DNA from 4 places in the Neobacillus sp. 114 genome. Region 3 is predicted to be linked to each of the others. Evidence: predicted binding sites of a transcription regulator. Region 3 holds the regulator's gene; each other region holds the start of a gene.

Region 1 (8,239 bases), 2.5 Mb from region 3:
CAAAACACGAGAAACGCTGCGGCTATATAATGGGTTTGGCTCAATACTACCAGGAAAGCCCCCTCAAGCATGAGACTGGCCAACCCAATCCCAAAGATATTTTTTCGCAGTCGGTTGGCGACAGAAAAACTTAATGTTAAACCAATCCCTAACGCTCCATAAAACAGCCCAACACCTACATCCCCTAAATGGTACTCTTTAATGGCATACACGGTAATCAGGACATTATCAATTCCGTTCATAGACGCAATGACTACTTCACAGAAAAGAAGAATTTGAACCGGTACAGACAGTAAAATTACCTTTTTAAAGGTGGGAATCGGCTTTTCCTTATGCTGCTGCTTTTCATCCTGAAGGCTTTTCTTTTTAGGAAATGTGATCGAAGAAATGATAATCGCTGCACCTAAAAAGGAGGCGGCATTAATCATAAATGTTAAACCCGCTCCAAATAAGTAGGAAACAATCCCCCCTGAAAAGGCGCCTACAATCAGCACAATCCCAACCAATACTTGTTCCAGACTATTTATTTTCATCAGATGCTCTTTGTTGACAAGCTGAGGTATCGCTGATTTTCTCGCTGGTGCATAAATAGCCTCGCCAACCGCTAACATAAAGGTACTGACATAAACAATCCAAAGGTCTTCTTTTCCATGAACCAGTAGAAACGATAAGGCAAACACGATGCGGATGAGGTCCGTTGCCACTAAAATGGTTTTTCTTGAAAAACGGTCTGCCAGCCTGCCTCCGATTGGGGCGAAGATAACAAAAGGCAATAGCCGAATCGCCAGCGTCATGCCGACTGCAAAGCCTGACCCTGTTAACTCGATCGCAAGCGCTAATACAGCAACGGAACTGAAGCGATCACCGATTCCATTTACGACACCGGCTAGAAACAAATTCCGGTACTGTTTTTCCTGTTTAATAAAGGAAAGAGCCATCTCCCAGGAACTCCTTTCATTATCATCTAATTTTACAATTATCTAATTAGTTGTGTAAAAAAATTTATTTCAACCACCAAACCTCAACTGGATTTAACTCATATTGATTATTTTCACGGTACATAAACTGACACATAATGAGTTCGCGACGTAATGTAGCGTAATCCTCATGATACTGTTTTAAATATTCATTGATTTCTTTTTCCTGATAAACTTTACCCAGTTCCAGCCCTTTGACCATATGCTCAAGCACAACTAGCTTTTTCTTTCGCTGCGCAGGGTAGGTTTTCAGTTTCCCTTCTTTGGTGAAGAAGTTTTTAATGATCGCTTCCCTATCCTCCGCTGTCACCGACATTTCCATCTCTGCTCCGCCTCCCGTTCCAACATTCAAAATAGCCTTAGCACTCATCTCTAATATTTTTGTATTGAGAGAAAAATAGATGGTGTTTTTATCACGCCGTTCCTTGATCAACCCCACCTCTCTAAGTTTTGCCATATGGTGAGTTATCGTTGGCGGTTTAAGCCCCAGCTTACCGGCAATCGCCTGCCCGTGCAACGGCCCCTGTTGAAGCAAGGCAATGATTCGGATCCTAGTAAGGTCACCAAGTGCTTTATGAAATTCCACGATTTTGTTTAATTGCATGTTTGCGTACACCTACTTTAATGATTATCTAATTAGATATTATTTGAATTTGATTTCATTTGCAATAGGCGAGTGAATTTTTTTTTTGAATAAAGCAAATAAAAAAACCCACCAATTGAGTGGGTTTTATAAACATTACAATTAATGTCTGCATTTCGGACAAGGCTGCAAGTGTTCCTTCACAGTTCCGCATGAAGCGCATTGATCGGTGCCCTGTTGACTCTTTTTCACTTTCCATTGATCGTATGTTAAATGTCCTGCACTGTCGTCGTTCAAATACTTGATATAGTCATTACCATAGATATACATCAAAGGTCTCACCTCCATTGCTCATTACAATGTATGCGCTTACATATATAAAAAACACTAAATAGCATAAATAAAAAAACTATCTTTCTATGTATTTTTACAAAAAAGATAGTTTTTCTGGATAGTCTTTTTTATTATTTTTTAACAGGCGTACACACAGCAAATAAATTTTCAGACGGGTCAGTCACATTGATTTCAACAATCTTAAATCCGCCATTTCCTAGATCTTTGCCCACGTTCTTGATTGGTGTTAATACTTGGTTGTTATTCATCGTCCATACTTCCTTCCTACGTAATTTCTCACACAGAAGCTAATATATGACGATTGTTAAAAAATGTGCATATTTTTTTGTAAAATTTGTCTATTCCGAACAGGAGTTTTCACTTGAAATTATGCGGCTGCCTGTATTGAATTAACAACAGAGGAATTATCTAGACTTGACGAGGTTTTCCCGGCTCCCGCAAGAAAAGTTCCCCTTGATATTATTTAAAGATGAAAAATGCCAGGCTGCTTGCCTTTTTCGGATGGTGCCTGGCATTTTTTCTATTATTTATGATGTCTGAACCGAGCTTCTGCCAAAACCATTTTTCTACTAAATAGTTTTATATTTAATTTCTCCCTTAATGTTGACACCATCACTGAGCTGATCAGCCAAAAAAGCAGACCGAGCAGCATACTTAGCGGCCAATTATGAGTCAGTTTTAAGAACAGCCAGACGGTCGCTGCACAAATAACGCCTCCAATCATGCCGTAGACGGAACCGCCTGCAATTTTTGCTGCGTTCTTTGTTCCGGAAGTAACCCCTGCCATTAAGACGGCCGTAATCATCACAGCCGGAAACGCAGCGAAAATCCCCCCTAAGATTTCCCATGGCGAAACCACTATAATTAAATAGCTGGCCATAACAGCTGCCCCGCCAAGTAAAAACCGCAAAAGTAAATCTTTTGTCATTGTTAACACCCTTTCCTAATTGACAGTGATGGCAACCACTACGATTGAAACTGCCAGCCAGCAACCTAACGCCTCGATGAGTCCTTTTTTCCATCCGTGTTTCTTTAATAGAAGGACAGCCACAATGGCCACGAGTATATTAATTCCCATCCCAACCATGGCTCCTTTTGAGAGAATAATAGATTGGGAAACAAGAGCTTCACCTTTCAAATCCAGTCCCGCTGTAAGTAATGCCGCTAAAAATACGGCTGGAAAAGCAGCGAATATTCCGCCTGCCTTTTCGCCCAATTTCCTCGCTACAATCGTTGAAGCGACAACCGCCAAGCCCCCTAAAATAAATCTTATAAGTAAAGCACTAACGGAAAGTCCACCCATCCTTATCACCTGTCCATATCACATATATTTGTGAATGATTTCACATAATTACTCGATATGTTTATTTTACTCCTATTTATCCGCAGCTCATGTGAACATTTCATTAACATTTATGAAGCGTTATCAAGTTCTAAATAGGTACCAAAAGCAAAACGAACGAATGCTTGAAAAATTCGATCGTTCAAAAGTTGGGTTTAAGTTTCAAAATAATATTACATTTGTTATAGCCATTCATCCGGAACCGAACTATTATCAGCGATTGCAAAGGCTGCCTCTGTTATGGCCGCCGCTAACGTATTGCCCGTTTCGCATACATCATTAAAACATGCCTGGCGTGCACCGGCTGTTTTATATGTAAACCCTAACTCTTTCAATCTTTCAACAATTAGCATCGCGTGCTCCAGGTTTTGATCGGGTTGAAACTCGTCTACAGGTATGAAAATTCCCTTTTCAAAATCATACCAGCGATCCCATCTGTTTAACTTCCAGCCTAGTATTCTGCGCGCAATTATTTCAGTCTTGTTCATAGCCACATTACTCCCTATCCTCAATAGATTTTCCTATTTTACCATTTTCAGATTCAGAAGCCTGTATCAATTTTCACACATACACTAAATTGATTTTGACAATTTATTTATTGTCCTCAAGGTCTTAATTTACTGAAACGAATTTACGTATTTATCACTTCCCGAAATACACTCACATACCTTAAATATGAAAAATTTTTTAAATCAATAATATGAACTCATAAATGAATCAGAACGAAGAAAGGGATGGAAGTATGGAGATGAAAGGTCAGCACCTCATCGTGGATGCTTACGATTGTCGGGCGGAGCTCTTAAATAACGCTGATGAATTAAAAACCTTGATGCTTGATACCCTCCGTGAGCTGGAATTGGAAATTCTGCTGGCCTGCTTCCATTCCTTTTCACCACAAGGAGTAACGGGAATCATCGCGATTTCTACCTCCCATTTTTCCATTCATACTTGGCCCGAATACGGGTATGCAGCCTTTGATTTATATACCTGCTCCCCTCAGGATACCTGGCCAGTCCTAAGAAAATTCCTTGGAAAAATCGGTGCCGGGCGGGCCACAGCTATTGAAATTAAAAGAGGGATGGAAAGGCAGATTTCTCCTATATATTCAAAAGAGCCACATCCGAGGTTCACAGACAGCAGGCGCCCGGGTAATGCATGGGACATGAAAATTCTTAAGGAAATCAAGAATGGCGGGCACCATATCCTCTACCAGGGTTCTAGTGAGCTCAATGACATTTTGCTTGTCGAGGCAAAGGACCTGAGATTGTATCTGAATGAAGAATTCCAGTTTTCTTCGCTGGATGAAAGACATTACCACGAAGCCTTGGTCCTGCCAGCAATGGAACTCGCAAAATCAAGGAAACGGGTGCTGATTTTAGGAGGCGGGGATGGCCTTGCCGTTCGGGAGGTCATTAAATATCATGATGTCAGCCATATCGACCTTGTTGAAATTGATCCGATGATTATTAAGCTTGCCGCAAATGAACCGGCATTTGTTGATGTTAATGAGGGTTCGTTGAAAGATAACAGGCTGAAGATTCACACATTGGATGCGAAACTTTACTTAATGGGTGAAATGAACGGTTATGATGTCATCATCATTGATTTTCCAGATCCAGTTGACACTGAAACCAGCTTATTATATACGAAAGAACTATTTGATCAAGTCGGGCGGCACTTAAACACCAATGGAATCATCGTCTGCCAGTCATCCTCCCCAGCGGACACACCCCGGGTCTATTGGAGTATCGCTAAAACACTGCAGGCTGCAGGCTTCAAAACGGAGGCTTTTTATTCAGTGGTGCCATCGTTCGGAATGTGGGGATTCCACATCGCGCAACGGGGCAATTTTGTGAAAAAATGGCCGCAAATCTCCGTTCACCATGAAGCTATAGAGGCAAACGTGGAACCTTTGTTTCACCTGCCGCCAAAGTTCCACCCGCCCAAAACCGGCTTGATTATTAACAGCAAAAATAACCTTAAGCTGCATGAACTTTATCAGCAAGAAATGGGTAATATTTGATGCTGGGAATAAAAAAAATGCGATTGAGATCATCTTCAATCGCATTTTTTATTTTTGGCTGCAATCGAACTATCATTCTTTGAACGTAATAGGTAATTGCCGATTGGCACTCGTCAATATGCCCCAATCACCTTTATGGCTGTGTCGGCTGAGTAGGTTCATACGCAATCCGCCATTTTTTATTGGCGATTTCTTTAAGGCCCCTGCGAATCATTAAGAAAACGACAACCCATGAAGAAACCATAAGAAAGATATGTCCGAATGGGGACATGCCTTTAATCGGTGTATCCCATAATGCGTGCATCGCTACGACTAGAAGGAAAACAAATAAAAAGTACGGCTTAATCAATAGTGAAAAATTGAATTTTTGATCTCCTTGCGCTTTGCAGAAGGCGCCACCTGTCAATGCCGCCCAGGCCACATGCCCGCCGGGAGCTAAAACACTGCGCCATAGGATCGTCGTATAAAGGTGTTCGAAACTCCCTCCTGTTAACAGGCTTCTTAACGCATAGCCTGCTGTTTCAAACGCGGCAAAGCCTGCTCCCACTGCTGCCCCCACCAAAAGCCCATTTAGCATATACCTGTATTTGTGGTTTCGAACAAACCAGATAACAGTCATCACTTTGGCCACTTCCTCCACAATACCAATTGTGATGGGGTTGATGTTGTTTTTTACAAGATTAAAAAACACTAGTGCCACCAGCATCGAAAGGATGCCTCCAATCAAGACCACATAAATGACCCTATAAAAAGCTATATTTTGCGGTGCATTCATTTCCCAGAAGAACATAAGCGTCGTTATGGGAACTGCAAAAGCACCAATAATGATGAGACCCGGTAAAAAGTTAAAATTATGGAAAACGGTGACACCTATGTGCATTCCTAAGAATGCAAGCAGTGCAATCAAAAATACTCTTGCAAAAAGCCAAGGCTTCGGCCATGTTTCCTTTACTTCTTCTATCTTCGGTGTTGTAATTGCTGTACCGACGATGAAAAGACGGTCCGCCTCCAGTGTACTATGCTTGCGGAACACCCTTGAAAAAATGTTCTGAAATCTGGGTTCGACTGAACGTAGCTGCTTCGGCATAGCATCCACGTAAGAGGCAAACTCATAAAATAAACTGTCTGGATCGGGGTCCGTATTCCCACCCAGTTTAAAGTTTTTTCCGCAGTTGAGGCAATACCTTACCCCCTCCGGATTAGAATAAACGCAGTCCGGGCAATTCAATTGGCATCCTCCTCTTGGTAAATGACTGAAATTGGATGTTTAACATGTTTTTACTATGCCCGTTAACTGCATACAAAATTATTTTTTTATAATGAAGATTATTTATCTAACCTCTTTTCCAAACCCGAAACACGTAACCTCCGCAGCCGCACTGGTCGATAAACATTACATCAATTTCTGCACCGAACTTGGAAAACAACTCCTTTGTTAAATACTCATCAGGATTCCCAAAGACGGCAGGTGTGACGACATTAACATAGTACCCCTTTGCTGTCTGTTGAACAGCATCGATAGCATCCACAATAACCAATTCCTTATCATGTTCATAATCCTCATGCTCAAGTGATATTGACCAATTCTTTTCCATTTCATTCACCTCTTCCGTCTTTTTTAAAATGAACTAAACTGGTAAGAGATGATATTCATCACTCATCATGTTCAACTAAAAAAGGGCGGCTTAATTGCAGCGCCCTTTTTAATCATTTTTTACTTTATTTTTTTGTTTTTTCTAAAGCTTGTAACGCTACCTTTTCAAGCCCAGTTTGAGCAAATTCTACATCCGTTTTCGGCATTGCAGGATTATACTGTTTTTGCTTGTTCTTCTTTTTAGACATTTCTTCATCATCCTTTTCGATTCATTTTTCTTACTAAAAAAAATGCCTGTCCGGCACTTCCTTTATATTTTGTGTTCTTTCTTGAAGGCTATGCTATTTAGGTAATGATGCAGTACTTGCCAACAAGCGGCATTTTTGCATCCCAATTTGGGAACTGCTATAGTTTTATTACAATATGTTAATTTGGAGGTATATCGCATGTTAATTGAAATGTGGACTGACTTCGCTTGACCATTTTGCTATATTGGCAAAAAGCGTCTGGAAGACGCTATTCAGAAGGTAAATTTCCCTGTCGAGGTCGTTTATCGCTGCTTTGAACTCGATCCAACGATGAAACGGGATGTAGGCTATAATATTTACGAAGCTTTATCGAAAAAATATGGCATGAGCGTGGAACAAGCCAAAGCCAATAGCAGTAACTTGGAACGAATGGCAGCTGAGGTTGGATTGGAGTTTAATTTCGACACACAAATCCTAACGAACACCTTTGATGCCCACCGGTTGGTGATGTTCGCCAACAAACAGGGCCTCATGCATGAAATGACCGACCGCATACTGCGTGCTTATTTTACAGAGGGAAAACATATCGGAGACCATGCTACACTCGTACAGCTGGCGGAGGAAGTTGGCTTAAACGGAGAATCTGTAAAACAGCTGCTATCCAGCACAGACATGAGTGGTGAAGTTCGAGGAGACGAGGGGCTTGCTGCACAATATGGTATCCGCAGCGTACCGTTTTTCATATTTAACAAAAAATACTCGCTTACCGGGGCTCAGCCGACCGAAACATTTATCCAGGCTTTGAAACAAATTAAAGCTGAGGAATCATCTATTACAGATTTGGGTGACCAGGACAGCGGTCCAAGCTGTGACGAGAACGGGTGCGAAATTCCAAAAAAATAGCTACTCTTGAGAAATTAAGGTCCGAAGCCATTTTGGTTTCGGACCTTAGTTCTTTCCAACATTCAAAAAATGCAATGGATGATTCCATCATTTATTTAATCATTAAAATCCGAAGCGTCATTGTAATCATAACGGAACCCATCTTTTTGTGCGGACCTGTTTTCTGTTAAATTGCTGATGGCGTTACTTGCGGCATCTACTGTTTTCATAGCTGC
Region 2 (8,239 bases), 2.2 Mb from region 3:
TTTTTCCCGTAGAGAACCGCATTCGTTTCAGTATCCAAAAGCACCGCTGATTCACTTTTTAATGGCAGGTCCCCAGTCCCTTCCGCAAAGGCGGGAATTTGGTTTGAAAATAAGAACAAGACTGTTATGAAAATTAAAATCCATTTACTCAATGACAACACCCTATCCATGACTAATTACCTAATTGATTTTACCAAATATTTATAGATATGAAGAGTCCTTTTTGGAAATTTATATAAAAAAAAGCGGCTGACACATATGTGCCAGCCACCTTTCATTATCTATGCCCTTCTTTTCGAAATCAACAGGGTAATTTGTGCCATAATAAACGGTAGAGAAGATTTTTTCCGATAGGCTAAATATTTTGGTTCCCAAATATTTGTATATTTTTCTTTGAATTTTCTTAAGCCTTGAAAATGATAGAAAAAATGACCGTGCAGGAAAATTTGCGCCGCAATTTTCTCACTTAAAAAAGAAAACTTGGAAAGACCAACATTTGCCAATGGGGCCATACCCATATTAAAACGCCGGTACCCCTGTTCCTTCGCCCAATCCATTAAGGAGAGAAACAGAAAATCCACGCTACCTGATTCTACATCCGGACGGAATCTCATTAAATCCACCGAAATAGTCTGGTTATCATCATAAACATACATCATGCTCATGAAGCCAATAATTCTACTATTACTATCCTTTACAAGTGCAATAGGGGCCTTATTAAGGTAAGCTTCATCAAAGAATCCCAGCGAATATCCCTTTTCCTTGCTTCCCTGGAGCCAATCATTTGAAACTTCCCGCAATTCCTTTAAAAGCTCACTAGAATGAGGCGGATTTACCAATTCATAACGAAAATTTTCACTGGTAAATTTGTTTTTAATGGCCCGTAATCCTTTCATTTTACTTCCAGCTAATGAAAATTCCCGCAATTTCACAAAGGCCTCTTCCCCTAATTTAAAAAAGGCAAATCCATGATTATAAAGGTATGGAAGCATTTCTTCACTAACCTGATAGAATACAAGCGAAAATCCATGCAGGTCGGCAATTTCCTGAAATTCTTCAATGGCGGAGGATAGATCATTTAGTTCACCAATTGGATCACCGAGGATCACCAGTTTATCCGCATATTTTTGAAATGAAATCATAACATTTCTTTTTTTGTTCCAGAAAATATACTTATCGTGCAAGAAAATGAGATGGGACAAGACTTTCCCCTGATATTTATGTAAATGCTGAAGGATTTCCTGTTCCTGTGTCAACGATGATTCAAATTTCCATTTTTTCGATAAGCTGTTCAGATAGCCAATGGCAAGGATTGAAACAGCAATAAACAAACCAATTCCCGCACTCATAAATAAATCGTGATAATCGATAATCACATATGGCAATAATTTTGCAGGCAGCGCCAATTTGGCATCCGGTAAATTTAAATAGCCAATGATGATATACATCGATGTAATTATTACAATTAAAGCAATATCAAAGATTGTTCTTCCCCAGGTTAATACATAGCTTTCCCGATAGAACTGCCCTTTAGAAACTCTAAGTAGGATGGCGACAATAATTAAGAAGATGGCTTCTTCATAATCAATCCCTTTAAAAATGGAAAACAGTGCTGCAAGAATTAAGGCTGCCATCGTTAATTCATATGTCCGTTTCACTCTATATTCAATGCCTCTCGATAATCCTAACAGCAAAAATCCGGCAGCAACAGAGAGTTGATGGGAAACGTTAATAATCGGAAACGATAACAGTTCCTGGGCAATTTTAAGCCTCGACATAATCCCCGGCACACTTGCAGATAAAAGCAGGATAAGCCCTGATAAAAACACTAGCATAGTCAAAATGACGTGGCTAAATACCTCTAATATCGCGTTAGGCAAATTATTCCATGACTGGTTCCATCTTTCCCAATAAAGCTTCACAAAAAAAATGAGACTTACGATAAACGGCAGCAAGTAATAGCCTACCCGATACAACAGAAGCAGAACGAGGACTTTTTCCTCGGCCATATGAAATTCCTGCATCCCCCAAATAAAAACTAAATCGAATGAGCCAAGACCGCCCGGTATCATACTGATGATTCCGGCGCAAACAGCAGCAATATAGACAGGAAAGAGATCTTCGATTCGGATTGGGATACCCAGAATTCTGGTCAATAGATAAATAGCAAAAAAGACAGCTATCCATTCAACAAAGGAAACCCCAATGAGCTTGGTTCCCTCTTTTACCTTAATCAAAGATTGCTTGCCTTTTTTAGCATTCATTCTATGTATGATTAAAAAGACTGGAAGATAAAGGGCGACACCCAAAACTGCAAAATAAAGCCATTTGGTATCGACAAATAAAGGGAACTTCCGGAACCATAGTGCCGCAGCCCACGATAACAATGAGATGCCTGCCAAATAAAATAGGGAAACCGTTGCAATAACACTGAGTAATCGCCGCTTATCCTGTTCAAGTTTGTGAAAAAAGTACGTTCTTAACGCTGCCCCGATTAACCCGCCGAATCCGATTAAATTAGAAAAGGAATTGGCAATAAACGATTGCTCTAACAATTCTTTTTTAGGGACCTTTGCCCCTAAAATCCGAACTAAAATCACATCATACAAAAGCATCGGTAAAACAGCCGAAAAGGTAACGCCAATGATAAGGAGCAGCGTCAAAAAATTGAGTTGATTTAATTCGTTTTCTAGCATATGAACATCTAAATTTCCCACAAACTTTTTTATTTCAAAAATCGCAAAAATTAATAAAAGCAATGGGAATAAAAATTTTACAATCTTAAAAATTTTATCCTTCTGATAACCCTTCAAAATAATCACCTAGTATTCGTATCATCCCTGACTTTACTATAAACGTTTATGAAAGAAATACAAAGCAATTTCTTACTTTCTTGAGGTGACTTATTACAAGTGTAGACATTTTATCGAACGTTCAACCATCGGCCGGAGGCAATTCGAAAATCCAGGAAAAAAAGTAGACAAGTTTTCCTACCTATCCGGCATATGAATAGACTAGGGCAAATATTAGAGGGGGTTATGCTTGTGAAATTTTTAGTATTGAAAAAGGAAACACTGCTTTTCGTTTTAGCTATAGGTATTATGCTTGCTGCAATATCATCCTGGTTTCTATTAAAAGCTGGTGATGCCGCGGTCTTTAACCAGCAAACAGATGGAAAAATACGAGAAATCCATATGGTCACTGTTGAATACAAATCCAAAATGAAAAACGGGAAAGATATTGAGGCCTATCGTTGGGATCCTAGTCAAATCATTATAGAAAAAGACGAAAAGGTGAAATTATTTATTACCGGCATTAACGGGGAAGAGCATCCATTCTATATCGAAGGAACAGATATCAAGGGTACGGTAAAGAAAGGTGAAGAAACTGTCGTGCCGCTGCAATTCAAGAAAGAAGGCACATACCGATTAATCTGTGAAGTTCATTCCAATCGTGCCCATAATGGTCCGATGATTGCTGATATTGTCGTCGATTAAAACAGGAGCGTTTTTCTCCTGTTTTTTTATGCTGTTTCACTAGTAATCACTATATAGATGCTGTTATTGTTGATCCCTTCTTATATAACAGACGTTGTTTGTTATATAAAAAAATGAAACAGTTTGTTAACTTGTTCATAATTCGTTCAAATTCCACTTGAAAAACTCCACCAAATTCTTCATTTCACAATATCTTAACAATTATCCCTTATTACAGATTGTTAACCTGTTATACTTTAAGTGTAGAAATCACAACCAATCTGTTATATAAACTTTTATTTCATTTAGAGGTGAAAAAACATGGAAACATGGAAGGCTTTTACAAAAGGGACTTGGACAAAAGAAGTTAACGTACGTGACTTTATACTAAAGAACTACACTCCATATGAAGGTGATGACCGCTTTTTAGCCAGTGCTACAGATTCGACAAATATCTTATGGCAGCAAGTAATGGAATTGACGAAACAGGAAAGAGAAAATGGCGGAGTCCTAGAAATGGATACCGAAACCGTATCAACCATCACTTCCCATGGCCCAGGCTACTTGGATGAAGATCTTGAAAAAGTAGTCGGCGTGCAGACAGATAAGCCATTTAACCGTTCTCTTCAGCCTTTCGGCGGAATTCGTATGGCTAAACAGGCTTGTGAAGCATATGGCTACAAATTAAATCCAGAGATTGAAAGAATATTTACCGAATTCCGAAAGACACATAACCAAGGTGTTTTCGATGCTTATACGAGTGAAATGATTTTAGCCAGAAAAGCAGGGATTATTACCGGTCTGCCAGATGCGTACGGGCGAGGCCGAATTATCGGGGATTACCGCCGTGTTGCTTTATATGGTGTCGATTTGTTAATGAAAGAAAAACAAAAAGATTTCAATAACACTAGCAAAGTAATGACTGAAGATAATATCCGGCTGCGCGAAGAGCTTTCTGAGCAATACCGGGCCTTGAAGGAACTTAAAGAACTGGCAGCAAGCTATGGGTTCGATATTTCCGGACCAGCAAAAAATGCCGCCGAGGCCTTCCAATGGTTATACTTTGCCTATTTAGCAGCCATTAAAGAACAAAACGGCGCAGCGATGAGCCTTGGCCGCGTCTCCACCTTCCTTGATATTTATATCGAAAGAGACTTACAAAACGGTACCTTATCAGAGGAAGAAGCTCAAGAACTAGTTGACCATTTCGTGATGAAGCTCCGTCTCGTCAAATTTGCGCGTACACCGGATTACAATGAATTATTCAGCGGTGACCCTACCTGGGTAACAGAGTCTATTGGCGGTATGGCTATCGACGGCCGCCCGCTTGTTACAAAAAACTCTTTCCGGTTCCTGCACACCCTTGATAATCTTGGTCCTGCTCCAGAGCCAAACTTAACTGTACTATGGTCCGTACTGCTTCCTGAAAATTTCAAGAAGTATTGTGCAAAAATGTCCATAAAAACTAGCTCTATTCAATATGAAAATGATGATATCATGCGCCTTGAATATGGTGATGATTACGGGATTGCCTGCTGTGTATCCGCCATGGAAATCGGCAAGCAAATGCAGTTCTTCGGTGCCCGTGCCAACTTGGCAAAAGCACTGCTATATGCGATCAACGGCGGCGTCGATGAAAAATTAAAAAAACAGGTAGGACCAGTGTATCGGCCAATCTCTTCAGATATTTTGGATTTCGATGAGGTCATGCAAAAGTTCGATCAAATGATGGAATGGCTCGCCGGCCTATACATTAATACTTTGAATGTCATTCACTACATGCATGACAAATATAGCTATGAGAGAATTGAGATGGCTTTGCATGATACGCAGATTATTCGGACGATGGCAACTGGTATAGCTGGTTTAAGTGTAGTTACCGACTCGCTCAGCGCGATAAAATACGGCCAGGTGAAAGTGATTCGCGATGAAAACGGCCTTGCTGTTGATTTTGAAATAAGCGGCGATTTCCCTAAATACGGAAACAATGATGACCGTGTAGATAGCATTGCCGTTGGAATTGTAGAAAGCTTTATGAAAAAGCTGCGTAAGCATCAAACCTATCGCAACTCTGTTCATACTTTATCAATATTAACCATCACTTCTAACGTGGTTTACGGTAAGAAAACAGGGAATACACCAGATGGCCGCCGTGCTGGCGAACCGTTTGCACCAGGAGCAAACCCAATGCACGGACGGGATACAAAAGGGACATTAGCATCACTTTCCTCTGTTGCCAAGCTTCCATACAGCTATGCAATGGATGGTATTTCCAATACTTTCTCTATCGTTCCAAAAGCATTAGGTAAGGAGGAAAAAAGTCAAATTTGCAACCTAGTGTCCATTTTAGATGGTTATGCCATTAAAGCAGGACATCATTTAAATATAAACGTTTTTAACAGGGAAACACTTTTAGATGCCATGGAACATCCGGAGCTTTATCCGCAATTAACAATCCGCGTATCCGGATATGCTGTTAACTTTATTAAGCTAACAAAAGAACAGCAGCTTGATGTAATCAATCGCACCTTCCATGAATCGTTGTAAGAAATAAAGAAAACTAGCCGATTGGGGAGCCCCTAAGGGCGGTTCATGAGGCTTAGTTGCGCTTTTAATGAGAGGAGAATCACCATGAACGGAAACATTCATTCTATTGAAACATTAGGAACCGTAGATGGGCCAGGAATCCGCTATGTAATTTTTACACAAGGCTGTCTGCTGCGCTGCCAATTTTGTCATAATGCCGATACTTGGGAAATCGGCACTGGAAAGGATATGACAGTTTCCGAAATCATGGATGACTTGGAATCGTATCTACCATTTATCCAAGCCTCAGGAGGCGGCATTACCGTTAGCGGCGGTGAACCCCTCCTGCAGGTTCCCTTTCTCATTGAATTATTTAAGGAGTGTAAAAAGAAAGGAATCCATACAACCATCGATTCCTCCGGGGGCTGCTTTTCCCATTCCAAGCTGTTCATCGAACAGCTTGAAGAACTGTTACTTTACACCGATTTAATATTGCTTGATTTGAAACATATAAACAGGAAAAAGCATATCCAGTTGACCGGTATGGCAAATGACCATATTCTCGAGTTTGCCAAGTTTTTATCAGACCGAAATGTCCCGATTTGGGTTCGTCACGTTTTAGTTCCATCTGTAACTGATGCACAGGAAGACTTGAAGAATCTTGGTGAATTCATTGGTACACTTGAAAACGTTCGAAAAATTGAAATTCTCCCTTACCATAAACTGGGCGTTTATAAATGGGAAGCACTTGGCCATGAATACCCTTTAAAGGATGTGGAACCGCCAAGCGAAGAGAAAGTTAATTTTGCCCATTCAATGTTAACTGCACATTGGCAAAAACCTAAAGAACACTAATTCCTTCCGGGAGTAAGTGTTCTTTACTTTTCATGAACATTTAGACCCAAACATTAACATCACAACAATAATTGATTATTTGGCTATTCTCTTATATACTCATATCATTGGTTACCTGATGCGAGGTGAAATGTTTGTTTCAATTATTAATCGATCATTCGGATATTAATACTTTAACAGCCCTTTATATGAGTATTTATCTAGGACTGGTTTTTAAAAATTTGTGGGCTTGGGGTGTAGAATCCTCATCAGTTGGTTCGCTTTCGAACCCATACGGCTCCAAAATTATTCACCCGCTGTTTTTTTATAAGAAAAAAAGTAGTTTAACGATTAGTTTTATTTTAATAAGAATCGTTAAATTTATGCGAAGAAAAGCGTGTTTCCGGGACGATGATTCTGAAAAGCCAATTTCCTTCTTATTCGCTAATCTTTACTAAATCATACCTTTAGGAGGAAATATGAAAAAACTTAAATCATCGTTACTATTAATTATTCTATCTTTTTCTGTATTACTATTATCTGCATGCTCTTCCCAGCCAAGCGGGAAAAATGATGGTTTCTTCCATACCTACTTTGTTGAACCATTTGCAAAAATTATTCACTTCTTCGCAGAAGTTTTTAGCGGAAACTATGGACTGGCGATTATTTTCGTAACTTTAATCATCAGGCTTGTGTTAATGCCGTTAATGCTTAGACAATATAAAAATCAAATGCATATGAAAGAAAAAATGGATGCCTTAAAGCCTGAGATGGATGCAATTCAAAAGAAGATGAAGGCCGAAAAGGACCCAAAGAAAAAACAAGAACTGCAAGCTGAAATGATGGGACTATATCAAAAGCATGGTGTTAACCCATTAAATATGGGCTGCCTTCCAATTCTTATTCAGATGCCGATTTTAACAGGCTTTTACTATGCAATTCGCGGCTCCCAAGAAATTGCTTCCCATAAATTTTTATGGTTTAGTTTGGGGCATCCTGATATCGTAATCACTATCATTGCAGGGATTATTTATTATTTCCAATTTAGAGTTTCTCAGTCAACCATGCCAGAACAGCAGCGTCAACAAATGAAATTTATGGGGTTAATGTCCCCACTTATGATCGTCATGTTTTCTTTCAGTGCACCGGCCGCTCTGCCGCTTTACTGGGTTGTGGGGGGAACGTTCCTGACTGTTCAAACTTTAATTAGTCAAAAGCTGTATGCAAAAAAACCTGCAGAAGCACAGGCAAAATAACCTAGTCATTAAAAGAAGCATCGTCACCGATGCTTCTCAGATTGTCGAGAAATGGTATTTTTCTCGGCAATTTTTTATTTTGTCTAAACCTAAATTACCGTTTTTTTTATTGATTGTCCATGCTATTGGGCCTGTTGATTTCCGCTC
Region 3 (8,239 bases):
GGTCACGGCCAAGCTCTTCAGTGATCACTTCAGCACCAGTTAGAGCAGCGATATCTTCAAGCATTGCCTTACGGCGGTCACCAAAGCCAGGAGCTTTAACAGCAACAGCATTGAATGTACCACGAAGCTTGTTCAGTACTAAAGTTGCAAGTGCTTCACCTTCAACATCTTCAGCAATTAGCAATAATGGCTTGCCTTGCTGTACCACTTGCTCAAGAACAGGCAGGATTTCTTGAATGCTTGTAATCTTCTTATCAGTGATTAATACAAATGGATTATCTAAGATAGCTTCCATTTTGTCAGTATTTGTAACCATGTATGGAGAAGCATAGCCACGGTCAAATTGCATACCTTCAACTACATCCAATTCAGTAGTGAAGCCTTTAGATTCTTCGATTGTAATGACGCCGTCATTGCCCACGCGCTCCATTGCTTCAGCGATTAATTGGCCAACTTCTTTGTCATCAGAAGAAATAGCGGCAACTTGAGCGATAGATTCTTTGCCTTCAATTGGTTTAGAAATAGCTTTAAGTTCTGCAACAGCGGCAGTAACTGCTTTTTCGATACCTTTGCGGATACCCATTGGGTTAGCGCCAGCAGTTACGTTCTTTAAGCCTTCGCGAATCATCGCTTGAGCAAGAACTGTTGCAGTTGTTGTACCGTCACCAGCAACATCGTTTGTTTTGCTTGCTACTTCAGCAACAAGCTTTGCACCCATGTTTTCGAATGCATCTTCTAATTCGATTTCTTTTGCAATCGTTACACCGTCATTTGTGATTAATGGTGAACCGAATTTTTTCTCAAGAACCACGTTGCGTCCTTTAGGTCCAAGAGTAACTTTAACTGCATCAGCAAGTGTATCAACACCGCGAAGCATTGCGCGGCGAGCGTCTTCACTAAACTTAATCTCTTTAGCCATTGTTAAAAAACCTCCTCATATGTTTAAAAACTTTTATTTTTCAACTGTTGGATTTACTCGCCTACAACAGCAAGGATATCGTTTTCACGTAAAATTAAGTATTCGGCACCTTGGTATTTCACTTCAGTACCAGAGTATTTTGAGAAGATAATGCGGTCGCCAACAGAAACTTCAACAGCTACGCGCTCGCCATTGTCAAGCACACGGCCAGTACCTACAGCTACAACTTTTCCTTCCTGAGGCTTTTCCTTTGCTGTATCCGGTAATACGATACCGCTTGCAGTTTTTTCTTCTGATTCAACGAGTTCGATGATGATGCGATCACCTAATGGTCTTAACATTCAAACAACCTCCTCAAATATGTGTTATTCGGTCATTTATTAGCACTCGACTATGATGAGTGCTAACACAATTATTATAATAATGAATCTGAAAATCTTTTGCAAGTCTGATGCATAAAATTTATTAAAAAAAGTTACCCTTTTTTTCCACCTTATAAAGTATGGATAAAATCCATATTTCTATTCAATCTATTCAAAGCAGGCATTCAAAATTGAAACTAATTTGTCATTAAAGGTAGAATGAAGAATAGTGATTGATTACATTTCGATTGGAAAAAATAGATGGAAAAGGAGTTTTGATTTGAAAAAGGAATACTGGATTGTCCTTATTGTTTATATTGCCATGCAGCTTTCCAGCTTTGCCGGGATTCCTGCATTTATGTTTGGATTTCGCCTTTTTGGATGGAGGCAGGAATTTGTGGTACCGGTTTGGCTGATCACAAGTTTCACCCTTGCCTTTCTCATCATTCTTGTTATCCTAAGAAAAGAAATGAAGCCTGGGGTCCATAGTGAAAGAAACACTTCAATCGGTCATTCAATAAAGTGGGCGATTTTAGGGGTTTTCCTTGCCCTATTTGCCCAATATACGGCTGCCATCATTGAGCGCCTTATTGGGATTGAATTGGGCTCTAAAAATACACAGGAAATCCTCACGATCATTAATGCCTTTCCTTTGGCCATTCTTGTAACGAGTATTATCGGCCCTATTTTAGAAGAAATTGTGTTTCGAAAAATTATTTTTGGGGCTTTTTATAAGCGGTTTAATTTCTTCATTTCTGCCCTAATCAGCTCGGTGGTCTTTGCGCTTGTCCATATGGAGCCTGAGCATCTGCTTATTTACTCGGCGATGGGCTTTACCTTTGCCTTTCTTTATGTAAAAACTAAACGTATCCTGGTGCCGATTTTCGCCCATGTATCTATGAACACGATGGTCGTCCTTGTTCAGTCGGTTTATAAGGATGACATTGAGCGGCTGATGCGTGAGGCAGAGGCAGTTCAAAACTTTATCGGAGGATTTCTATGAGACGTTCACCTTTGTTTTCCGGTTTGATTTATTTAATACTTGGTGCACTGTTCACCTATTTTGCAATCGATGATGTCCAAAACAATGGCTGGGGCTTCTTCAGCTACCTTTTGGTCATCCTCGCCACCTTTGATTTTGGGTCAGCCTTAAAGATGATTGCTATTCATTTTAAGTACAGGGATAAAATGAATAAACAATGATGTCTTTATTTTTGATTGGACCAATGAAAGCCATTTTCCTTTCTGAATCCACTTAAAAAGTCCTTCATTCGGCTAATGAAGGACTTTTCCCTTTCAGCTTTCACTCAAAATGTCCTTCATACCGTCTATGAAGGACATTTTCCTTTCCGATTTCACTCAAATTGTCCTTCATTCCGCCTATCAAGGACATTTCCACTCCCGATTTCATTCAAATTGTCCTTGAGACCGCCTATCACGGACATTTCCACTCCCGATTTCATTCAAATTGTCCTTGAGACCGCCTATCACGGACATTTCCACTCCCGATTTCACTCAAATTGTCCTTGAGACCGCCTATCACGGACATTTCCACTCCCGATTTCACTCAAATTGTCCTTGATACCGCCTATCAAGGACATTTCCGCTCCCAATTTCACTCAAATTGTCCTTGATACCGCCTATCAAGGACATTTCCGCTCCCAATTTCACTCAAATTGTCCTTGATACCGCCTATCAAGGACATTTCCGCTCCCAATTTCACTCAAATTGTCCTTGATACCGCCTATCAATCACGGACATTTCCCTTCCCAATTTCACTCAAATGTCCTTGATGCCTTCAATAAAGTTTCGCCCCGCTCCATTAATTGACCCCTGTTAGAGCTATCAGCTGTAAGCTTTAAAGAATGAAGCGCAGAATAAGTCCCATTCGGCAGCTGCTCGCGGTAGATTTGCTTTTGCAGCAGATTACGCGGCCACTCCCACTGTTCGTTTACGACCACATCGCGGAAGATACGCGGCAGCGACGAAAATTCCTCCATGACGCCATGAACAGCAAACACGGAGATAGCCTTCCGTAAAATTTCTGCCCCCTCATTTGTAGCACATATTTTCTGCAGCAAGACAAGTTCACGCAGATTAAATAATTTTTCCTAACTTCAATTGGATGGTCCAATATAATTCCTGGATTAAGCGGCTTATCCAGCTGCAAGAATGCCCCCGCCGTCGTTCGCTCTGCGGCATGCTGGATCCGTTTCAACTTGCTTGCTGTGAGTGGATAGTCTTTTACCTTCTTCCCAATAATACTTCGGAAATCGCTGTACAAGTTTGCCTCTCGAGATGCCCGCAGCATAAACCCAGCACAGGCATCCCAATTTCCAACCGCGACAGGTCAATACAATTCCGACTGCAACTGCAATCCCCTTATCCTTTGGACTAGCGTCAAATGTAAGCAGAAAAACAAAAAAGAGTCTGAAAAATTCAGACCCCTATCTTTATTGGTGCGCCTTTCTATAACGGTATTGGTTCCACTGATAATGAATAAAGCATCCGATGCAAAAACCTAGGATTGCCACAAAGGCCGCCGCCGCGACAAGAATTGTGAACACATAGCCAACACCATTCCATCCCAGCAGGAATCCTACAAATCCAATTCCCAAACACGATACGGCAATTTTTTGATTAAATTGCTGCTGCTCCCAATCCTCAGGGATATAAGCCTTTGGGTCCTTTCTTAAAAACAGTTTTGCTATTTGCATAATCGGATTAAACCCGAATAAAAGACCAGACAAACCGGCAACTAACGGCACTAACAAAAACCATTCCTGTCCGGATAACCATGTTAACACAACACTTAAAACAATTGTCCACTGGTTTGTTTTCACGAGCGGCCGTGGGATTGAACGAACTGTTTCTGACATTTTAATCCCCATCTTTCCTATTGGATTACGATACTTATTTGTATATTTATTTTACTTACTTTAACTCCCTTTGTATAGTTATCTGTTTAGGAAAAATGTTTCCAAACGAAAAATGGGCTTCTCACCTATTTTGGCGAGAAGCCCATTTATTATTTATTCTTCGACTTCGTCGTTTGGATAATGCTTTAAAAAGTAAACAAGTGACTGCAGCTCCACCGCCAGGTCAATATGATGCACGCGGATCGATGAAGGTACATTCAGTCTTGCTGGAGTAAAGTTTAAAATTCCTTTTACGTTCGTTTTCACAAGTTTATCTGTGATCTGCTGAGCAACCGGAGCCGGCACCGTCAAAATCGCTACCGAAATATTTTCCTCGATCAAATACTGTTCTATATCGTCCATCGAATAAACTGGAACATCGCCTATCGAATCGCCAATTTTTCCAGGGTCCACATCGAAGGCGCAAGCGATTTTTGTGTTATTATTTTTTAAAAAATTGTAGTGTAAAAAGGCTGTGCCAAGATTACCCACCCCGATTAACGCTACCTTTGTTAATTCATCTTGATCAAGAGTTTTCCGGAAAAACGATAACAAGTAGTTTACATTATAGCCGTACCCCTTTTTCCCAAGGGCTCCGAAATAAGAGAAATCCCTGCGAATCGTGGCCGAGTCCACCTTTACAGCTTCACTCAATTCTGCAGATGACACCCTCTGCTTGCCAGAAGAATGAAGGTTTTGTAAAAATCGATAATATAAGGGCAGACGCTTTGCTGTTGCCTGTGGTATTTTCATCGTTTCATTGGACATATTTCTCCCACCCTTCAATTTTAATGGATATATTAGATATTCCTTCTAAAATCACCGTTTTTGCCGCCGGTTTTTTCTAACAGAAAGGTTGGTCCGATCACCATCCCTTTATCAACTGCCTTACACATATCATAGACGGTCAGGGCACAAACAGAGGCGGCTGTTAGCGCTTCCATCTCAACTCCGGTACTGCCTTTGGTTTTCACTAATGCAGCAATATGCAGTATATATTGTTCCTGCCCGGCCTGTTCCCACGAAAAACTAATATTGATACCTGTTAATGGGATCGGGTGGCACATTGGAATGATATCCCATGTTTTTTTCGCCGCCATTACCGCAGCAACCTGGGCCACTGCTAAGACATCGCCCTTTTTCATTTCGTAGTTTGTGATTTTTTCATAAATTTCAGTGCTTACTGTTATGCTAGACTGGGCAAGTGCCGTGCGTGCCGTTTCCGGCTTATCGCTGACATCGACCATCTTGGCCCGGCCTTCTTCATTAAAATGAGTAAATTCAGCCATAAAAAAATCCTCCTACAAAAAATAATACAATATTTTTATGTCCATGTGTGTGAAACTTTGAACTATCGGTATATTTTTTTATAATTCCATTAAAAATTTCACTTCATTGCCGACATTCGGGTAATACGGTACACTAGTCATAAGGTAATAGAGGTGAAAAAAATGATTTTATTACAGGTTAACCAACTACAAAAATATTATGGTGCTGAACTTATTTTATCGAATATAAAACTGGAATTACAAACCCGTGACCGTGTTGCCCTTGTCGGACGCAATGGAGCGGGGAAATCAACGTTATTGAAAATCATCGCCGGCGAAATGGGCTATGACGGCGGCGAAATCATCAAACCAAAGGATGTTACCGTTGGTTATTTGGCACAAAATACGGGTTTGGAGTCCAATTTGTCCATTTGGGAGGAAATGCTGACGGTTTTTGAGAACCTGCAGGCGATGGAAAAAACGCTACGGAAGCTGGAGGAGCAAATGGCCGATCCTGCTGTTTTCGGGGACCCAGGAAAATACGAACGGGTATTAAAGGAATATGATGAATTGCAAATAAAGTTTAAAGAGCAAGGCGGCTATCAATATGAAGCCGATATCCGCTCTGTATTGCATGGGTTAAATTTTTCTGATACTACATTAATGATTTCAAGTCTAAGCGGCGGACAAAAGACACGGCTTGCGCTAGGCAAACTGCTGCTGACAAGACCTGATATTTTAATTTTGGACGAGCCAACCAACCATTTGGATATCGAAACCCTTTCCTGGCTGGAGCAATATCTGCAGGGCTACGATGGCGCGATTTTAATTGTTTCGCATGACCGCTATTTTTTGGATAAAGTGGTTACAGAGGTGTATGAACTATCACGCCGTCTGATTCAGCGATTTACCGGTAATTATAGCTCTTATCTTGAGCAGAAAGCTGCCAATTATGAACGCGACATGAAGCTTTATGAAAAGCAGCAGGAGGAAATTGCCGCCTTAAAGGATTTCATCCAGCGCAACATCGCACGGGCCACTACTACTAAGAGGGCGCAAAGCCGGCGGAAGAAACTTGAAAAAATGGAAATCATGGACCGGCCATCAGGGGATGAAAAATCCGCTTCCTTCTCATTTGAAATTGAGCGCCAAAGCGGCAATGATGTACTGACTGTTGATTCACTTGCTGTCGGCTATGATGGCGAGATGGTTTCCGAGGATATTTCCTTTCGTGTCTATAAAGGCGACAGTATTGCCCTTGTCGGCCCTAACGGAATCGGGAAGTCGACCCTTTTAAAAACAATTATTAAAAAGCTTCCCGCTTTGGCTGGAACTATTCAATACGGAACCAATTTGTCCATCGGGTATTACGATCAGGAACAAGCCAACCTTACCTCCAATAAACGCGTCTTAAACGAACTATGGGATGTATATCCACTGAAACCAGAAAAGGAAATCCGTACGGTGCTTGGAAATTTCTTATTTTCCGGTGACGATGTGCTTAAAAACGTTTTGTCATTAAGCGGCGGTGAAAAAGCCCGCCTAGCCCTTGCCAAGCTAATGCTCGAGAAAGCAAATTTATTAATATTGGACGAACCTACCAACCATTTGGATTTGGACAGCAAGGAAGTTCTTGAGAATGCTCTAATTGATTATCCAGGTACTATTTTGTTTGTTTCACACGACCGTTATTTTATTAACAGAATCGCAACCAAGGTACTAGAATTGAGCCCTGAGGGCAGCACAGAATACCTCGGCGACTACGATTATTATGTGGATAAAAAGCTAGAGCAGGAGGAACTTACGGCACTTGCATTGGCAGCCTCCGAGAAGAAGGTTTCTGCTTTTGTGCCTGCTGAAAAAAACAGTTATCAACAGGATAAAGAAACGAAAAAACTGGAACGCCAGCGAAAACGTAAATTGGAAGAAATCGAGGAACGCATTTCGGAGCTTGAAGAACAGATTCAGAATTATGAACAGCAATTATGCGAGCCAGAAGTTTTTCAGGACCATGAAAAGGTTTTAGAGATTAATTTAAAAAGTGAAAAGGCTAAGGCCGAACTTGACGAATTAATGGAAGAATGGGCCGAGCTGGCAGAATAATGTGGATAACCGGACTGTTGGAGTCCGGTTATTTGTTATGCTTGTAATCCAAAAGGCCTAATTTTCCACAGAATTATTCACATTGTAAATGCCATTATTTCAGTTATCCAATTAACTTTTCCACATTATCCACAAAAAAACGCCTATTTATCCACATTATCAACATTAATCACTGAATTATCCACAATTCATTTGAATTTTCCACTTTTTCAAAAATTTTTTATCCACAAAATTGCTATTTTTATATTAGCCCAAATTCAATCAAATGTTTGTTTAAATCTTAAAATGCCTATTTCAAGGATTTGCCGTTTTCAATCTAACGTTTGATTAGTTTATTGCCAATATCAATTAAACGTTTGATTAGTTCATCAACCAAATCAATTAAACGTTTGATTAGATTCTTTTATTAAAAAAACCCTTCCTTATTAGGAAAGGTCAGGTGTTATATGTTTCTATATCCAATCCAGGTATCGCGTTTAGTGATAAGTCTGCTCGAATTCCTTTTTCAAACATGACACTTCCGGCAGCTGCTATCATGGCTGCGTTGTCTGTGCATAAGGATAATGGAGGAATGACTAATTCAACATCCGCCTTATCTGAAAATGCCTTTTCCAGGGCTGCTCGAAGCCCCTTATTGGCTGCTACTCCTCCTGCCAATAATATTTGGTT
Region 4 (8,239 bases), 450 kb from region 3:
GCTGGACGTACGCCAGAGAAGAAGAGGTCGGATTGTAAGAAAATCTGTCCATCAGTGATGGAGATAACGTTTGTTGGGATATAAGCAGAAACGTCACCTGCTTGTGTTTCGATAAATGGCAATGCTGTGATAGAACCAGCGCCAAGCTCATCATTTAATTTCGCAGCGCGCTCAAGTAAGCGTGAGTGTAAGTAGAATACATCCCCTGGATATGCTTCACGGCCTGGAGGACGGCGAAGTAACAAGGAAAGCTCACGATAGGCAGATGCCTGCTTTGTTAAATCATCATATACGATTAATACGTGCTTACCGTTGAACATAAATTCTTCACCCATTGCAACCCCTGCATATGGTGCTAAGAATAGCATTGGAGCAGGCTGTGATGCAGATGCAGAAACAACGATCGTGTATTCTAATGCGCCATTTTTACGAAGTGATTCAACGGCGTTACGTACTGTTGATTCTTTTTGTCCAATCGCAACATAGATACAGATCATGTTTTGACCTTTTTGGTTGATGATTGTATCGATTGCAACGGATGTTTTACCTGTTTGACGGTCACCAATGATTAACTCACGCTGTCCACGTCCGATTGGCACTAGTGCGTCAATCGCTTTAATACCAGTTTGCAGCGGCTCATGAACGGATTTACGAGCCATAACGCCAGTTGCTACTTGCTCAACAGGGCGGGTTTTCTTTGCATTGATTGGACCCATGCCATCGATTGGTTGTCCTAATGAGTTAACTACACGTCCAATTAGTTCCTCACCAACCGGAACCTCCATGATGCGTCCTGTACGGCGAACCTCGTCACCTTCTTTGATGTCAGTGAAAGGTCCTAAGATAATGATACCAACGTTATTCTCTTCAAGGTTTTGCGCCATACCCATAACGCCGTTTGAGAATTCAACAAGTTCTCCGGCCATGACATTGTCAAGACCATGGACACGTGCGATACCGTCACCAACGGAGATAACAGTACCAACATCGGTCACTTGAATTTCTGCCTGATAGTTTTCAATCTGTTGCTTTATCAGGGCACTGATTTCTTCAGCTTTGATGCTCATGAGTTTCACCCCTATTCTACGATACTTTTCGTACACATTTTACTTTGAGAATTGTCCAGCTCCAGCTCCCAGCGGCTAGTGTCCTTCGCTCTTCTCCCTACGATAAGTCAAGCACGAATGCGCTATCGCTCTTCGTGTTTCCTTTATCTCAGTCGAAGCGCTCCAGGCCATACGCCGCTAAACGGTCGCTTCCGCTTTTCGTTTTAGCTTAACAATTTACGTTCTAAACGGCTTAGCTTGCCGCGTAATGATCCATCATATATACGGTTTCCGATGCGAAGCATAACGCCTCCGAGCAAATCGGAATCCACGATATTTTCAATTCGTAATGATTTCTTCCCAATCTTAGCTGCAAATGTGGCAGAAATAGCTTCACGCTCCGCGTCTGAAAGCGGGCGGATGCTGGTAACTTCCGCTTCGGCAATGCCGAGTTCATCATTTGTCAGCTCCGTGAATTGATTCACAACTTCCACGATTTCGCCTTCACGATGACGTTCGATTAGGATCAATACTGTATTTAAGACATATTGATTAACAGATGTAAAAGCGTTTTTCACAATCTCTTTTTTCTTTTCAATAGGAAGCTTCGAAGATTTGAGAACAGCTTTTAAATCAGGATTGTATTGTAAAACTTCCTTGACTACACGAAGTTCTTCTTCCACTGTACTTAGAATCTGCTGTTCCTTTGCAATTTGAAAAAGAGCCGACGCGTAGCGTTTTGCTACTAGTTGGTTGCTCATCGCCCTTCTCCTGCCTCTTTAATATATTCGTTAATAAGCGCATCTTGGTCCGCTTGAGATAATTCTCTTTCAATTACTTTAGAAGCAATTAACACAGACAATGAAGCCACTTGTTCGCGAATAGCGGCAACAGCTTTTTCTTTCTGCTGTTCGATTTCAAGCTTGGCAGCATCCTTTTGGCGTTCCGCTTCTTGTCGGGCCGCTGCGATGATTTCCTCACGCTGGATATCGCCTTGCTTTTTCGCACTTTCAATTAAGCTCTGTGCTTCTGCACGGGCTTCTTTTAAAAGATTTCTTTGTTCTTCTAAAAGCTTCTTCGCTTCTCCGCGGCTTTCTTCAGCTGCGTTGATTTCACTTGCAATATGCTCTTCGCGCTGTTTCATGATGCCCATTAATGGACCCCACGCAAACTTTTTCAGCAATGCCAAGAGGACAATAAACACGATCAGTTGGAAGAAGATATCTCCATAATTAACGTGGCCGCCCGCTTGCTCGGCTGCACCTAATACTAAACTGCTTGTTAACACCCTGGGTTCACTCCTTTCAAGAGTTGCTCACACTAGAAATGCATAAACGAACATAAATGAATGGCGAAGTTAGATGAATGTCTCTTCGCCATCTGGAGTTTTTTAATTTTAGCGGTTTAAGACCATGAACGCGATAACAACGCCGATGATCGGTAATGCTTCTACTAACGCAACCCCGATGAACATTGTAGTTTGTAGTAAACCACGTGCTTCTGGCTGACGAGCGATACCTTCAACTGTACGTCCTACGATAAGACCGTTACCAATACCTGCGCCTACTGCTGCTAGACCAATTGCAATTGCTGCTGCTATAAGATTCATTATTTTGTTCCTCCTTAAAATGTATAAATATGTTTTATTTTTTATAAAAAAATATATTAATGGTCATGACTCACTTTGTGTGCCATATAAACCATCGTTAACATAGTAAAGATGTACGCTTGGATGGATCCGACGAAGATCGAGAAGCCTTGCCATACAAGTGTTAGCGGAATAGCGGCGATTGTGCCGGCGATTCCTTGGTGTGCTAATCCCGCTGCCAAGAGCGATAGAAGCAATTCACCAGCGTAAATGTTACCGTAAAGACGCAGACCAAGCGTCAATGTGTTCGCAAATTCCTCGATAATCTTTAACGGGAATAAGAATTTCATTGGAGTGAAGAAACCTTCTCCATATCCTTTTGCGCCCTTTAGCTTGACGCCGTAATAATGGGTTAGACCCAAAATCATGACCGCTAGGGTTAACGTAATAATCGGGTCAGCTGTCGGTGATTTCCACCAAAGCTTATCGTCAACGACGATTGCGAAAGGAAGACCCAGCATATTTGATACAAAAATATACATGATTAATGTAATCCCCAGGATGTGGAATCGCCCGCCTTCTTTCCAATCCATTGTGCTGTTGATGATGCCTTTTACAAAGTCCATCACCCATTCCATAAAGTTTTGCATCCCCGTAGGTTTCATTGCCAGCTTGCGGGTTGCTAATACGGCAATAAGAAAGACAATTGCACTTGCAATTGTGATCATAAGAACGTTTGCCCCGTTAAACCAGAGACCAAACAATTCAAACTCAGGAGCCCCATGATGCATATAAACTCACCTCGCTTCCCTTCACTTTTGAGCATGCAGAGCATGATAAAAATAATCTATCATAATGACAATATAGGATGTCATTAGTCCCAAAACAACACTGACTATTTGAAAATAATCAGGGTATTCTAACGCAATCATTACCGCAATTGCTGCGATCGCCATTCTTTGCAGCGAGCCCAATGATTTGACCTTTTTTCCTGCCGAGACGGCTTTGTCGAATTTCTCTGTTTTTCTCACTAACATCCAAAGCATAATGAAGCTAAAGCATGTCCCAAGGATCAACCCAAGGAAAGCCGTTTTGTATGTAGTGAAGCCCCAGCCAAGAACATAGATGGACAACAAGTAAAACATCCATTTTCTCTGCCTGTTGTACATTTCTCTGAAATCTGGCATTGTTATTTATCTCCTGAATAGAAATGGCGGATTGAGACAAGCATAGAATAAACCCCTGCCGCAAGACCCAGGAGCAGTCCGATTATTAAGAATATTGGTTCTGTACCCCACTTTTCGTCCAGCCATCTTCCGGCAAAAATGCCAATAAGGATGGAGCCGACCAGCTGGGAAACAATAGCAGACATTAAAGCCATGGCTTGAAAAGGATTGCGGTTCTTTTGCATAATAAAATCATCCTCACTGTCTAGAGAATGAAAAACAAAAAGGTGATTATGATAAATCATGCGAGGGATTTTGTCAAATTAAATTTCGATGAAAACCCTACCATCCACACCCTTTGTTAGCATACAATAGGCACCATGCATTGTCAATGAATTTACGTGAATTATTCCACAAACAATTTCCCAATTTTTTTGCGATTTGGAAGTGAAAGTTAACACTCTTATTGTATTGTAATTTTTGAAGTTTTTTTGGCTATTTTGTGTCCATTTTGTGAACACTTGATTCTGACTTTTTAAAAAATTTCCCAAAGGTTAAGTGGAATAACGGGCAGCATTCTCACCTCGATTGCCGCCCCAATTTTTTGTCTTAATTTTTATAAATTGAAATCATCGTTTCAATAAAATCCTCTTTGCCGGCCTTTTTGGCGAAGACTTTGGCGCGGTAGGTGCCTTCGAATGGGAGGTCTTCAGCTTTGAAGGATTTACGGATCAGTCCCTTCTTTACATCGGTGCTTGTGTCGAGAAAGCCGACAAAGCGGTAATCGTCAGGGTTGAATAGGGCGATTCCAAACTCCTCCGCTCCCCCCGGGACGTAGACCTCGTACTGGTAAGTACCCGGCTCATCTCCTTCTGCAAAATCAAAGCCCATAACCCTTGGGTAGCCCGGCTCCTCGAGAACATACAAAAACGGTATATGGATGGACTGGCTCCCGGCATGCAAGGTTAGAAAGCCATCGTGAATTTTCCCTTTAAAAATCTGCGGGTCGACGGCAAGCTCCACGATAATGTCGCGTGACTCCTCTGGATCCAATGTGAAAGCTAGCGGGAAGCGCCACTCCAGGCCGTCGATGTGCTGTGGAATGTCAAACGTGTAGCGTCGCGGTTTGGCGCTGATATTTTCGACTTTTAATTGGGCTTTATGAACATTTTTCAGGCTGCTAAACTTTCCGAACCGAATGCTGCCCGGCATGACCAGCGATTCCGTCTGGATCGCATCATCCACCTGGATGCGGCCGGCCCCCTGCTCGTACGTGCGGTAATAGGGACCAGGGGTAAGTTGGGTTTTACCTTTGTTGATGCCGCCGATTGGATCAATTCGGATTGGTTTGCGGGTTGTTTCTCCCAGGCTCGTGCTGCTTGGCTCTCCAGGTTCCTTTGTCAGCGGTTTGGCGGTATTCATCAACGCCGCCTTAATCTGCTCCGGTGTCCAGTCCGGGTGGGCCTGCTTGATCAGTGCGCAGGCGCCGGCCACATGCGGTGCTGCCATGCTCGTCCCCTGCAGGCTTAAGTAGCCGCCGGGAATTGTCGAATTGATGGCCACCCCTGGGGCGACAAGGTCCGGTTTGATATCCCATGTATCCGTGACGGGCCCTCTGGAACTGAAATCGGCGAGCTGGTCAATTTCCTCGTTTACTTTGAGTCTTGCCGTCAAGCTGGTGTTTTTTAATTTTTTTCGTAAAAATTCACCCTCGCTTTTGGTAATCGACCCAATCGGTATTGCAGCCGGCGCATCGAGATTGCCGATGAAGGTGCCCTTAAGATTGTTAGCGACCACCACCGCCTTGGCCCCCGCTTCATGGGCATTTTTTGCTTTTTCCGAAAAAGTCAATTCGCCGCGCTTCATTAGAACGATTTTCCCCTGAACGTTCTCGAGTTCGTTCGGTTGGCCGATGCCGCCGTCGACGATTGGAAGCGTCCGGTCAAGTGACCAATCCCCCGACCCCTCCATCGGCTGGACCCGAAGCAGATTTTGCATTCCTTCTATTAAAAGCTGAGGGATTTCCATTGTCGGCGTCGAGGCTCCAACTGAAATCGCCTTCGCGGATGTTCCAGGAGAACCGACCGTCCACACATTCGGTCCGGAATTCCCCGATGCCGCGACCGCGACGATCCCATTCTCAACAGCACGGTCAAGCGCCTGGCTGATCGGCAGGTCGGGACCGTTAATGCTGTTGCCAAGCGAAAGGTTCATGATGTCGACCTTGTCCTTGATGGCCTGGTCAATCGCGGCCAGCACCTGCTCCGTCGTCCCCCCGCCGCCTGGACCAAGTGCGCGGTACGCAACGATTTTTGCCTCCGGGGCCACGCCTTTAATTTTTCCATTGGCGGCAATAATGCCAGCGACATGGGTGCCGTGGATGGTCGCTCTGCCTTGCATGAGAGTTTCCATTGGGTCTTGGTCGTTATCGACAAGGTCATGGCCGCCCGCATAATTCCGGGCGAGATCCGGATGGGTGTAATCCACCCCGGTATCGATTACCCCGACCGTGACGCCGCGGCCAGTCAGCCGTTCATTCTTTTTTGAAAAAAAGCCGCGTGCCTCCTCGCCGCCAATGATTTTCACACTTTCCTCGGTCTCGACCCGATACTCTGTAACCGGGGAGACATGTTGGATTTGAGTTTGCTGGCGGTTCTGGGTCTGTGCCTCTAAACGGGCGATTGCACTTGGCGGCCCTTGAATCGAGAAACCGTCAATGGCCTTCTGGTATACGCGGCGCAGCTTGATGTCTTTATAGGGCGCGAGCAGCTGCTTGATTTCCTGTTCTGTTTTCGGATGATCAAGCATGACGATGGCGACAGTATCCTTTATTGATTTTTGGATTGGGGGATGAATTAGGATTTTGGTCGGGATGCCGGTGGTCCCAATATTTACAGTTCCGAGCGCAAGAAGCATTGCAAGTACCAATTTCATGTGAAAATCCCCCTTTTTTCCATATCGTTTTCTTTGGGAGGGGAAAGTATGCAGGTCGACTTGGATTATGGCTCGTTATTTTTGTTGCGTATTTACAATTTTTGGATTTGCTTTCCGATTTTTTGGTTTACTTTCCTAATTAGGTCGGATACTTTCCACTTTTATCATTTTACTTACACTTTTTGGCGAAATACTTTCTAATATCCCTATTTTACTTTCCACCCCCCTTTTTCACGCGGAATTCCACAGATAAAGCCAGGCGTACAGCCTGGCTCAAGTAATTTTTAATGACCTCTTTTGAAAATTTCCCATTTATTTGGATATACTTTCTGATTTGAGGCTGTTACTTTCCAAATTGGAACGAATACTTTCCACTTTTATCATTTTACTATCCATTTTTGGCGAAATACTTTCCAAAATCCCTATTTTACTTTCCAACGTCATTTTTCACGCGGAATTCCACACAAAAAGCCAGGCGTTCAGCCTGGCTCAGGTAACTTTTCAATTACCTTTTTCGAGAAGTTTCCATTTATTTGGATATACTTTCCGAATAGGAGCATTTACTATCCAAATTGAATCGGATACTTTCCACTTTTATCATTTTACTTACACTTTTTGGCGAAATACTTTCTAATATCCCTATTTTACTTTCCACCCCCCCTTTTTCACGCGGAATTCCACACAAAAAGCCAGGCGTTCAGCGCCTGGCTCAGGTAATTTTTAAGAATTATTTCGTCCCAAACAGCCGGTCTCCAGCATCGCCAAGTCCTGGTACGATGTAGCCGTGGTCGTTTAACTTCTCGTCAAGGGCAGCGATGTAAATGTCGACGTCAGGGTGTGCCTCTTTAAGAGCTTCAACGCCTTCTGGTGCGGCAATCAAACACATAAATTTGATATTTTTGGCTCCCCGCTTTTTCAAGCCATGAATCGCTTCAACGGCTGAGCCGCCAGTTGCGAGCATCGGGTCAACTACGATAAAGTCGCGTTCTTCAACATCACTTGGAAGCTTGACGTAATATTCAACCGGCTTTAGCGTTTCCGGATCGCGGTAAAGACCGATATGGCCCACTTTTGCAGCCGGGATTAATTTCAAGATTCCGTCCACCATGCCAATACCAGCGCGCAAAATTGGCACAAGGCCGATTTTTTTACCAGAAAGAATCTTCGATTTTGCCGGACATACAGGTGTTTCAATGTTTGTTTCTTCAAGCGGCATGTCTCTTGTGATTTCAAACGCCATCAAGGTTGCCACCTCGTCGACCAGCTCGCGGAATTCCTTTGTTCCCGTATGTTTGTCGCGTATGTAAGTAAGTTTATGCTGAATCAGTGGATGGTCAAAAACGTATACCTTCGCCACAATGATCGCCCCTTTACAAAAATTTAATTTTAGCAGTCGTCTCATTTTACAGAAAAAAAAGCCCACGAGCAACTCGGAGCGCAATGTTTGATTTTTCAAAAAACGACACAAAGGACGGTTCTCTTGCCTCACTAAAGTGAGGCAGAAA

The links. Region 3 encodes Rex, which represses fermentation and respiration genes when NADH is low (regulators of the CRP and FNR family bind a similar motif). Its sites were predicted from a motif close to TTGTGAAATATTTCACAA; they were not measured.
Region 1: a site for Rex is predicted at 3,246-3,263, ahead of QNN06_RS20330 (DUF3147 family protein). Genes of this name have one in related genera too.
Region 2: a site for Rex is predicted at 3,621-3,638, ahead of pflB (formate C-acetyltransferase). Genes of this name have one in related genera too.
Region 4: a site for Rex is predicted at 4,200-4,217, ahead of QNN06_RS30320 (AtpZ/AtpI family protein). Genes of this name have one in related genera too.

The regions. Positions count from the first base shown of each region.
Region 1 covers NZ_CP126144.1:4,188,783-4,197,021, forward strand. Annotated here, with positions in the region: gene QNN06_RS20305 (MFS transporter) at 1-938, opposite strand, end outside; gene QNN06_RS20310 (DUF2087 domain-containing protein) at 1,003-1,581, opposite strand; gene QNN06_RS20315 (hypothetical protein) at 2,025-2,162, opposite strand; gene QNN06_RS20325 (DUF3147 family protein) at 2,438-2,842, opposite strand; gene QNN06_RS20330 (DUF3147 family protein) at 2,858-3,217, opposite strand; gene QNN06_RS20335 (BC1872 family protein) at 3,439-3,744, opposite strand; gene speD (adenosylmethionine decarboxylase) at 3,999-5,279, shown strand; gene QNN06_RS20345 (PrsW family glutamic-type intramembrane protease) at 5,413-6,507, opposite strand; gene QNN06_RS20350 (CGCGG family putative rSAM-modified RiPP protein) at 6,614-6,874, opposite strand; gene QNN06_RS20355 (hypothetical protein) at 6,999-7,121, opposite strand; gene QNN06_RS20360 (DsbA family oxidoreductase) at 7,365-8,024, shown strand; gene QNN06_RS20365 (hypothetical protein) at 8,120-8,239, opposite strand, start outside.
Region 2 covers NZ_CP126144.1:4,471,411-4,479,649, forward strand. Annotated here, with positions in the region: gene QNN06_RS21715 (D-alanyl-D-alanine carboxypeptidase family protein) at 1-152, opposite strand, end outside; gene mprF (bifunctional lysylphosphatidylglycerol flippase/synthetase MprF) at 282-2,822, opposite strand; gene QNN06_RS21725 (cupredoxin domain-containing protein) at 3,045-3,497, shown strand; gene pflB (formate C-acetyltransferase) at 3,798-6,023, shown strand; gene pflA (pyruvate formate-lyase-activating protein) at 6,108-6,857, shown strand; gene QNN06_RS21740 (hypothetical protein) at 6,992-7,294, shown strand; gene yidC (membrane protein insertase YidC) at 7,316-8,092, shown strand.
Region 3 covers NZ_CP126144.1:253,441-261,679, reverse strand. Annotated here, with positions in the region: gene groL (chaperonin GroEL) at 1-919, opposite strand, end outside; gene groES (co-chaperone GroES) at 973-1,260, opposite strand; gene QNN06_RS01425 (CPBP family intramembrane glutamic endopeptidase) at 1,562-2,284, shown strand; gene QNN06_RS01420 (YdiK family protein) at 2,281-2,484, shown strand; gene QNN06_RS01415 (hypothetical protein) at 3,057-3,302, opposite strand; gene QNN06_RS01410 (DUF4395 domain-containing protein) at 3,735-4,160, opposite strand; gene QNN06_RS01405 (redox-sensing transcriptional repressor Rex) at 4,314-4,967, opposite strand; gene moaC (cyclic pyranopterin monophosphate synthase MoaC) at 5,000-5,488, opposite strand; gene QNN06_RS01395 (ABC-F family ATP-binding cassette domain-containing protein) at 5,651-7,570, shown strand; gene tsaD (tRNA (adenosine(37)-N6)-threonylcarbamoyltransferase complex transferase subunit TsaD) at 8,006-8,239, opposite strand, start outside.
Region 4 covers NZ_CP126144.1:6,205,437-6,213,675, forward strand. Annotated here, with positions in the region: gene atpA (F0F1 ATP synthase subunit alpha) at 1-1,067, opposite strand, end outside; gene QNN06_RS30295 (F0F1 ATP synthase subunit delta) at 1,271-1,807, opposite strand; gene QNN06_RS30300 (F0F1 ATP synthase subunit B) at 1,804-2,334, opposite strand; gene atpE (F0F1 ATP synthase subunit C) at 2,443-2,655, opposite strand; gene atpB (F0F1 ATP synthase subunit A) at 2,712-3,425, opposite strand; gene QNN06_RS30315 (ATP synthase subunit I) at 3,447-3,821, opposite strand; gene QNN06_RS30320 (AtpZ/AtpI family protein) at 3,824-4,048, opposite strand; gene QNN06_RS30325 (S8 family serine peptidase) at 4,410-6,734, opposite strand; gene upp (uracil phosphoribosyltransferase) at 7,462-8,091, opposite strand.